One region of the Nocardiopsis gilva YIM 90087 genome, then DNA from elsewhere that is predicted to be linked to it. Evidence: riboswitches for the same ligand, from Rfam matches in the RefSeq annotation. Region 1 holds a riboswitch; the other holds the start of a gene.
The links. Region 1 has a riboswitch for cobalamin ahead of CDO52_RS00560 (ABC transporter substrate-binding protein). Riboswitches for the same ligand answer to the same signal wherever they lie in the genome.
Positions count from the first base shown of each region.

Region 2: another riboswitch for cobalamin. It lies ahead of CDO52_RS09820 (putative cobaltochelatase); the one in region 1 lies ahead of CDO52_RS00560 (ABC transporter substrate-binding protein).

Region 1 is NZ_CP022753.1:95,850-100,594, forward strand. Features, by position in the region: gene CDO52_RS00550 (putative glycolipid-binding domain-containing protein) at 1-471, opposite strand, end outside; gene putP (sodium/proline symporter PutP) at 610-2,112, opposite strand; cobalamin riboswitch at 2,429-2,608, shown strand; gene CDO52_RS00560 (ABC transporter substrate-binding protein) at 2,704-3,762, shown strand; gene CDO52_RS00565 (FecCD family ABC transporter permease) at 3,771-4,745, shown strand, end outside.
Region 2 is NZ_CP022753.1:2,125,403-2,130,147, forward strand. Features, by position in the region: gene CDO52_RS09810 (DUF6504 family protein) at 1-258, shown strand, start outside; gene CDO52_RS09815 (LLM class F420-dependent oxidoreductase) at 609-1,628, opposite strand; cobalamin riboswitch at 1,809-1,938, shown strand; gene CDO52_RS09820 (putative cobaltochelatase) at 1,995-4,058, shown strand; partial or broken gene cobO (cob(I)yrinic acid a,c-diamide adenosyltransferase) at 4,111-4,716, shown strand.

The DNA.
Region 1 (4,745 bases):
CCCGCGGCCTTCGGACGACTGGTGCCGGGTGTAGCGCTGGGTCATCCGGTGCACGCTCAGGTCGGGGATGTCGATCCACGCGACCGGGATCTCGCGTGACTCCCCCGGGCTCAGACCCAGGCGGCGGATGGGCAGCGTGTTGGTCAGCGGAGTGGACGCGACATCCACGTCCACACATCCGTCGAGGTCGGGGGCGGGTTTGCCGTCACGCGTCCAGTGGGCGCCCTTTGACGCCAGCTCGAGGGTGCGCACGCCGTTCGGGGAGAGGATCTCGACCCGGGCGCCGCGGGTCACCCACGCCAGATCGGCCCACACGGTGAAGCGGCAGGAATAGCGGGTACCCCGGTCGACGACGACCTCCGTCGCCTCCAACCGGAAGCCGTCCGTTTCCGCGATGAGTGTGCCCAGGCCCAGTCCTTCGACGACATCGAGCCGAGACCACACAGCGGGGTGATCGTTTCTGGCGGACATGACACCGTTCTACCTGTACGACCGATTACACAACAGCGTGCCCCCATCACCGATGCGTCACAACAGCAAAGAAGGACCCACCGGCGGGGGTACCGGTGGGTCCTGTCATTCGCGGGCGGCTGGGCTGGGCTTCTGGGCTCAGACGGTGGCCTTGGCTTCGCCGTCCACGCGGTCGAAGTCGTCCTCCATCTGCTGGCTGGCCCGGCCCAGGTTGTTGAAGACGGCGATCGCGATGAGGCTGACGACCACGGCCGGAACCATCGCGTACAAGTCGGTGTGCATGACCCGGGCGTCGAGCTCGGTCCAGATGACCGCCGTGGCACCGCCGCCGACCATGCCGGCGAGCGCGCCCCCGCGGTTCATCTTGCGCCAGTACAGGGAGAGCAGGATGACGGGGCCGAACCCGGCGCCGAACCCGGCCCAGGCGTAGCCGACCAGCTCCATGATCGTCTGGTTGCCCGACAGCGCGATGGCCGCGGCGGCCACGGCCACGCCCACGACCGCGGCGCGGCTGATCCACACCAGCTTCATGGGCGAGGCCTCGCGGTTGACGAACGCCCGGTAGCCGTCCTCGGTGATCGCGGAGGAGGCGACCAGGAGCTGGGAGTCGGCGGTGCTCATGACCGCGGCCAGGATGGCGGCGAGCAGCAGCCCGGCCACCCACGGGTTCATCAGCGCGCTGATGAGCGAGGGGAAGACCTGCTCGGCGTCCTCCAGCGGGGTGTCGAAGAAGACGACGCCGGTGAAGCCGACGAGCAGCGCCAGGGCCATGGCGGTGACCGCCCAGCCGACGCTGATGACGGCGGCCTGCGGGACGGCCTTGGCCGAGCGGATGCCCATGAAGCGGGCGAGGATGTGCGGCTGGCCGAGGTAGCCGATGCCCCAGGCGAGACCGGAGATGATGGCGATGGGCGCGAGCGCGTCCCCGAGGTTCGTGCCCTCGACGCCGCCGAGCATGCTGCCGAAGTCGACCTCGTGGCCGGCGGACGGGTCGGTCATGACGACGATGATCGCCACGATCGGCACGACGAGCAGCGCGAGCCACATCATCACGGCCTGGATGACGTCGGTGTAGCTGACCGCGAGGAAACCGCCGAGGAAGGTGTAGAGGACGACGATCGAGACGCCGACGATGATCGCGACGGCCGACGGCATGTCGAAGACCTTCTCGAACAGACCGCCCATGGCGACCAGGCCGGAGGCGACGTAGAAGAGGTAGAAGAGCAGGATCAGGATGGCCGAGGCGCCGCGCAGGACACCGCTGTGGTCACCGAAGCGGTTCTCCAGGTAGGAGGAGAGGGTCAGCGAGTTGGACTCGCCGCCGTTGCGCGCGTCGGTGGCGCGCTCGGTGTAGACGCGCAGCCGACCGGCGATCAGGTACCAGCTGGCCGCGAAGCCGATGGCGAGGCCCACGGCGATCCACGCCTCGCCGAGGCCGGAGAGGTAGATCGCGCCGGGAAGCCCCAGCAGCAGCCACGCGCTGAAGTCGCTGGCGTTCGCGCTCAGGCCCGCCACCCAGCTGTTCAGCTGGCGGCCGCCGAGGACGAAGTCGGACAGGGACGTTGTCCGCTTGTAGACCCAGAGACCGATCGCGACCATCGCCACGAAGTACATGGCGAAGGTGGCGGTCGAGGCCACCATCGAACTGCTCACTCGGCTCCCCTCTTTTCTCTGCTCGTCGGGATCACGGGAATTGACCGAATCCTGACGCGCGAGTGAAAGGTGTGGCAATGACCGATATGGACTTAGTCACTACTTCGAGACCTGGCCGATGCGTTCGTCGTCCATGCTTGTCGAACCGGCCATGCGTCTCCCCTACACCTTGTCTGATCGGACATTTACCGTAACGAAGGGTACATATAGGCAGGTCGGGCACTTTACCTCTCGATGACCTTTCGCCCGCAAGTGTCCAAGATCACGATCGGGACACCACGTCGCCCAGTACGGGTACGTGCAGCTCCTGGGCCCTACGATCGCCTGTGGCGACGGAAACCAGGAAGCCGGTGCGAGTCCGGCACGGTCCCGCCACTGTGACCGGGGAGTCGAGCCCACGGATGGCCACGGCGCGCAGGCGCTGGAAGGCCGGGTGAGGCGATGATCCGGGAGTCAGGAGACTGGGCCGTCGCGACACCGTCGACCAGGGGCGCGGACCCCGGGACGAGCGGGCACACAGCCCTGTTCGCAGGGGCGCCCGCGCATCCCACCGCGCCCGGACCCGCGAGAGGACCGGACGTGCCCAAGATCCCCCGCCCCTTCACCACCTTCCCACCCTTCGCCCGCCCCCTGTCGGCCCGGGGTACCGCATCGACGTCGTCGGCGACAGCCACGGCAGCGGCCGCATCGGCCCTGGTCGTCGCGCTCACCGGCTGCGGTAGCGGGGCGTCGGACGCCACGGACGACCCCACCGCAGCCTCCCCGGAAGGTTTCCCCGTCACCATCGCCAACTGCGGCACCGATGTCGTCATCGACGCGCCGCCGGAGCGCGTGGTGACCATGAACCAGCACGCCACCGAGGTGATGCTGGCGCTCGGCTTGGAGGACCGGCTGGTGGGCACGGCGTATCTGGACGACGCGGTACTGCCGGAGTTCCAGGAGGCCTACGACGCGGTCCCGGTCCTCGCCGACGAGTACCCCTCGTTCGAACAGGTGCTGGAGGCCGACCCGGACTTCGTCTACGCGGGTTTCGGGAGCAGCGCCTTGGATGACGCCGAGGGGCGGGGCCGGGAGGCGATGGCCGATGCCGGGATCGCGACCTACGAGAACATCGAGCAGTGCACCGACAACGTCACCATGGAGACCGTCTCCACCGAGATCGACAACATCGCGTTGATCTTCGGGGTCGAGGATCGCGCGGACGAGGTCAACGACGACATCACGGCACGGGTGGACGAAGCCCGGAAGCGGCTGGCGGACGTTGACCCGGTGGACGTGGTCGTCGTCGACTCCATCGACTCGACCGTCTCCACCGCGGGCGGCAACGGCATCGGCACCGAGATCATCGAGCGCGCCGGAGGCCGCAACGTCTTCGACGACGTCGACAAGGTCTTCGCCGACGTCTCCGTCGAACAGGTCGCCGAGCGCTCCCCCGACGCGATCCTCATCTACGACTACGGCGAGACGCCGGTGGAGGAGAAGAAGCGGGCACTGCTGGAGAACCCCACGCTCGCCGACGTCCCGGCGATCAAGGAGGAGCGGTTCGCGGTGCTCCCGCTGTCTTCGGCGGTGGTGGGCGTCCGGGCCGGCGACGCCGTCTACGACGTCGCCGAGCAGCTGCATCCGGACGCGTTCTGAGCCGGGGCATGCGACAGCACACGCGGTCCGCCGCCGACACCGCAGTGGACTCCGCCGTTGATCCGCCCGCTGAGGACCAGTACGGCGATCCGCAGCGGGACGGACAGCGGCGGACACTCCTGGGGCGGCGCGTCCCGCGCCGCCTCCCCGTGTCCATCGTGGTTCCGGCCCTTGTCGCAGCGCTGCCGCTTGCTGTGACGTTCGGCGTCGTCGCCGGGTCGGTGGGGATCTCCGTCGCCGAGACCTGGCGCATCCTGGCGCACCAGATCGTCCCCGGAGCCATCGACCCGACCTGGTCGGTGGCCCACGAGCGGATCGTGCTGACGGCCCGGCTGCCCCGGGTCCTGCTGGCCGCCCTGGTAGGGGCCGGACTCGCGATGGTCGGCGCGGTGTTGCAGACGCTGGTGCGCAACCCCTTGGCCGACCCGCTCCTGCTGGGGGTGTCCTCGGGCGCCACCTTCGGCGCGGTGCTCGTGACGATCGCGGGCATCACCGTGGCCGGTACGTACTCGGTCCCGCTGGCGGCCTTCCTCGGGGCTCTGACCGCACTGGTGGCCGTCTACTCCGTGGCGCGGACGAGCGGCAGGATGACCAGCACCCGACTCATCCTGTCCGGTGTCGTGGTCGGCCAGGTGCTGCAGGCCGCCGCGAACCTGATCATCATGCTGTCGGGCCAGCCCCACGCCGCCAAGCAGGTCATGCGCTGGACCCTCGGCGGACTGGGCGGCAGCACGTGGGACATGCTTCCGCTGCCAGCGGCCACGGTGCTCATCGTCCTGCTCCTCATCGCCGCCCAGACCACCGCGCTCAACGTCTTCCAGCTCGGCGACGACATGGCGACGGGCATCGGCCTGCACGCCGACCGGTTCCGCGTTCTGATGTTCGTACTGATCTCACTGGCCATCGGCGTCATGGTGGCGGTGAGCGGCCCGATCGGCTTCGTCGGCCTGATGATGCCGCACATCGCCCGCTTCCTCGTGGGC
Region 2 (4,745 bases), 2.0 Mb from region 1:
TACGGTGTGCCCATCACGGTGGCCGAGCGGGAGGGGCGGCCGCGGCGCTTCACCTGGGACGGACGGATCTACACGGTGCGGCGGATCATCGACCACTGGGTCACGCTGCGCACCGACTGGGCGGTCGGGGCGCGCGACCGGCTGCCTCGGCGCACATTCTGGCGCGTGGAGGCGGGCTCCGGGCGCGGCCCGGGCGTCTATGAGCTGCGGCATGACTCCGAGAGCGGTCAGTGGCTGCTGGCGCGGGTCTGGGACTGACCCGCGCTACTTCACCTTTCGGTCGAGCCAGGCCAGGAACTCCTGATCAGAGAGGAAGACCCGGCTTCGGCTTCCCGCTCTTTCGCCTGCCACTCCTCGCTCCAGAACCATTCCTGATCCCGGGCCACGGGGATCCGGCGGGTGGCGTCTCCCGGTCGCTGTGGCTCTACCCCCATGACCACCCCGCCCTCGGGCGCTCCATCGACCTGACGCTGACGCTGCTCACCATTCGCCTGATCGCCATGTTGATCATGATCTCCTGCTGCCACGCGCCTTGTGGGGGTTTTCGGGGATTCCTGGGGAAAAGTTGCGGTGACGGGGGAGGCGTTCTCCCCACGGGCCACCCTCGGTCACCCGAGCACCATTTCGCGCAGGGCGCGCAGGCCGGGTTCGTCGCGGACTCCGGCGACGAGGAGGGTGGTGACCGGGCTGTCGCGCCACGCCTGGAGGCGTTCGGCGATGCGGGGGAGCGGGCCGACCAGGGAGAGGCCGTCGGCCAGCTCGTCGGGGACGGCGTCCACCGCCTCCTCGCGGCGTCCGGCCAGGAACAGCTCCTGCACCTTGTACGCGGCTTCGGCGAACCCCATCCGAACGAACACGTTGAGGTGGAAGTTCTCGTCGCGGGCGCCCATGCCGCCGATGTAGAAGGCGAGCGGAATCTTGGCGGTGCGCAGCGCCTCGGCGGTGTCCTCGTGCGGGAGCACGGTGACCGTGCAGGCGATGTCGAAGCCGTCGGGGGCCGCGGCGAGCGCGTCGGCGTACACGCCGGGGCTGATCTCCGGGTGGTAGAAGAGGGGCGTCCAGCCATCGGCGATCTCGGCGGCCAGGGCGACGTTCTTCGGCCCCTCGGCGCCCAGGTAGACGGGGATGTCCGGGCGCAGCGGGCGGGTGATGGACTTCAGCGGCTTGCCCAGCCTGGTTCCGCCCGGATAGGGGAGCGGGTAGTGCGGTCCCTCGGAGGTGGCCGGTGCCTCGCGGCGCCAGACCTGGCGCATGATGTCCAGGTATTCCCGGGTCCGTGCCAGCGGGCGCGGGAACGGCTGCCCGTACCAGCCCTCGACGACCTGCGGGCCGGACACCCCGATCCCGAGCCGGAGGCGCCCGCCGGAGAGGTGGTCGAGGGTCAGCGCGTGCATGGCGGTGGCGACCGGGGTGCGCGCGGAGAGCTGCACGATCCCGGTGCCCAGCCCGATTCGTTCGGTCCGTGCGCCGTACCAGGTCAGAGGGGTGAACGCGTCGGACCCGTAGGCTTCGGCGGTCCACACCGACTCATATCCGAGGGCCTCGGCGGCCCGCACCGTCTCGGTGGCGTCATCGGCGCTGGCGCCCCAGTAGCCCACCGCGATTCCCAGTTTCAGGTCCGTGGTCACGTGCGCTCCTTCGCTCGCTGAAGGACGTCGGCGTCTGGGGCGCATAGTAGAACTGGTTTCAGTTTCTGGATAGGGGCGCCCGAAAGCCCGGCTCCGGGATGGCACCCAACACGCGTGTGCCATTCTGGTGGGCGGTGCCGACGTCGGCGGTGCGACCTCGCGCGGGTCTGCCGCCGCACGCAGGAACCCGGTGTGAATCCGGGGCGGTCCCGCCACTGTGACCAGGGAGCGGACCCGCGACCAACGCCACTGCCGGACGCGACCGGTGGGAAGGCGGCGGGGACGCGGCGATCTGGGAGCCAGGAGACTGCTCGGCACCACGACAAACCCCTATGGGCGTGGACTCCCGAGGAAGGACTGACCCGCGTGAGCGCTTCCGCTCGCTACCCCTTCAGCGCGGTCGTCGGCATGGACGACCTGAAACTGGCGCTGCTGATCAACGCCGTGTCCCCGGCGGTCGGCGGTGTCCTGGTCCGAGGCGAGAAGGGCACCGCGAAATCGACCGTCGTGCGCGCCCTCGCGGCGCTCCTGCCCGACCTCGACGTCGTCGACGGCTGCCGCTTCGCCTGCGATCCCGCTGACCCCGACCCAGGCTGCCCCGACGGGCCGCACGCGCGGGACGTCGTGCCCGCTGAGCGCGACGCGCGCCTCGTGGAGCTTCCGGTCGGTGCGAGCGAGGACCGCCTCGTGGGCTCGCTCGACATCGAACGGGCGCTCACGGAAGGCGTGAAAGCGTTCGAGCCGGGCCTGCTCGCCGCGGCCCACCGCGGCGTGCTCTACGTCGACGAGGTCAACCTGCTCCACGACCACCTCGTGGACCTGCTGTTGGACGCGGCGGCGATGGGCAGGTCGCACGTCGAGCGCGAGGGCGTCTCGGTCGCGCACGCCGCCCGGTTCCTGCTGGTCGGCACGATGAACCCGGAGGAGGGCGAGCTGCGCCCGCAGCTCCTGGACCGGTTCGGCCTCACGGTCGAGGTCGCGGCCACCCGCGAGCCGTCCGAGCGCGCCGACGTGGTCCGCCGCCGCCTCGCCTTCGAGACCGACCCTGACGCCTTCGCCGCCGGGTACGCGCGCGAGGACGACGAACTCGCGGAGCACATCCGCGCGGCCCGCAAACGGCTGCCCGGGGTCGTCCTCACCGACGCGGCCCTTCGCCAGGTCACGGCCGTGTGCGCGGCCTTCGAGGTCGATGGTCTGCGCGCCGACATCGTCACGGCCCGCGCGGCCATGGCGCTGGCCGCCTGGCGGGACCACATCGAGGTGACGTCCGACGACGTGCGCGACGCGGCCCGGCTCGCCCTGCCGCACCGGCGCCGCCGCGATCCCTTCGACGCCCCCGACCTCGACGAGGACCGGCTGCAGGAGGCGCTCGACCAGGCGGGTGATGCCGACCCAAAAGGCCGTGAGGACACCCCGGAGGAGCCGGGGAGTCCCGACGACGGCGATGGGTCGGACGACAGTCCGCAGGAGAGCCAGGACAGCCAGGAGAGCCACGACGGCTCGGACACCGAGGACGCCCCCGCGCCGTCGCCGTCCTCGCCTGACTCCGGCGACCAGCAGGGGGAAGAGCAGGAAAGCTCCCCCTCGGGGCCGGGACAGCAGACGGGCGACACCACGAGCGAGGCGGGGGAGCCCTACCGCCCGCGGCTGTTCAGCGTCTCCGGGATCGGCCACGGGACCCCCGGCCGCCGTTCCCGCGCCGAGACGCCGTACGGCAGGACATCGGGGTCCCGTCCGCCGCGAGAACGCGTCGGGACGCTGCACCTGATCGAGACGCTGCGGGCGGCGGCACCCCACCAGCGGGCCCGGGGCCGCAACGGCCCCGGGCTCCGACTGGAAGGGTCGGACCTGCGGGAGGCCGTCCGCGAGGGGCGCGAGGGCAACCTCGTGCTGTTCTGCGTGGACGCCAGCGGATCGATGGCGGCGCGGCAGCGCATGCGCGCCGTCAAGGGCGCGGTGCTCAGCCTCCTGCTCGACGCCTACCAGCGGCGCGACAAGGTCGGGCTGGTCACCTTCCGTGGGCGGGGCGCCGAACTCGACCTGCCGCCCACCTCGTCGGTCGAGGCGGGCGCGCGCCGCCTGCGCGAGCTGCGTACCGGTGGGCGCACGCCGCTGGCAGCGGGGCTGCTGCGCTCGGCCGACGTACTGCGCGTCGAGCGCCTGCGCGACCCGATGCGCCGCCCGCTGTTGGTCGTCGTCACCGACGGTCGGGCCACGCAGGGCGGACTCGACGACGCCCTGCGCGCCGGGGCGTGGATCGGTGCTCAGGGTGTGGAGAGCGTCATCGTCGACTGCGAGTCGGGCGTGGTGCGCCTAGGGTTGGCCGCGCGGCTGGCCGCCACCATGGGCGGGACCACGGTCCGACTGGATGAACTGGGAGCCGACGCGCTGAGCGGACTGGTCCGGCACACACGCCACCGCGCCGCGTGACCCTACACGCGCCGTAGAAGACAAACCACCAGCGACAGACAAGGACCCACGACAGATGCCGCAGGGCAAACCGTCCTACGTCCCCGACGACGGACTCACGACGCGGCAACGGCGCAACCGGCCGCTGCTGATCGTGCACACCGGCACAGGGAAGGGCAAGTCGACTGCCGCGTTCGGCCTGGCCACACGCGGGTGGGCGCAGGGCTGGGACATCGGGGTGTTCCAGTTCGTGAAGTCCGCGAAGTGGCGGATCGGCGAGGAGAAGGCGCTGCGCGTCCTGGGCAACACCTCCGAGGGCGGCAAGGTCACCTGGAACAAGATGGGGGAGGGCTGGTCCTGGATCCAGCGCCCCGGCACCGAGCAGGACCACGCCGCCGACGCGGCCGAGGGCTGGAACCAGATCAAACGCGACCTGACCGCGGAGACGTATCGGCTCTACGTGCTCGACGAGTTCACCTACCCGATGAAGTGGGGGTGGGTGGACGCCGACGACGTCGTCGAGACCCTGCGGAACAGGCCCGGGAACCAGCACGTCATCATCACCGGACGCGACGCCGACCAGCGGCTGCTGGACGCGGCCGATCTCGTCACCGACATGACGAAGGTCAAGCACCCGATGGACGCGGGGCAGAAGGGCCAGCGCGGCATCGAATGGTGACGCGCCGCTAGCTGTCAGGTCGCCCCGGG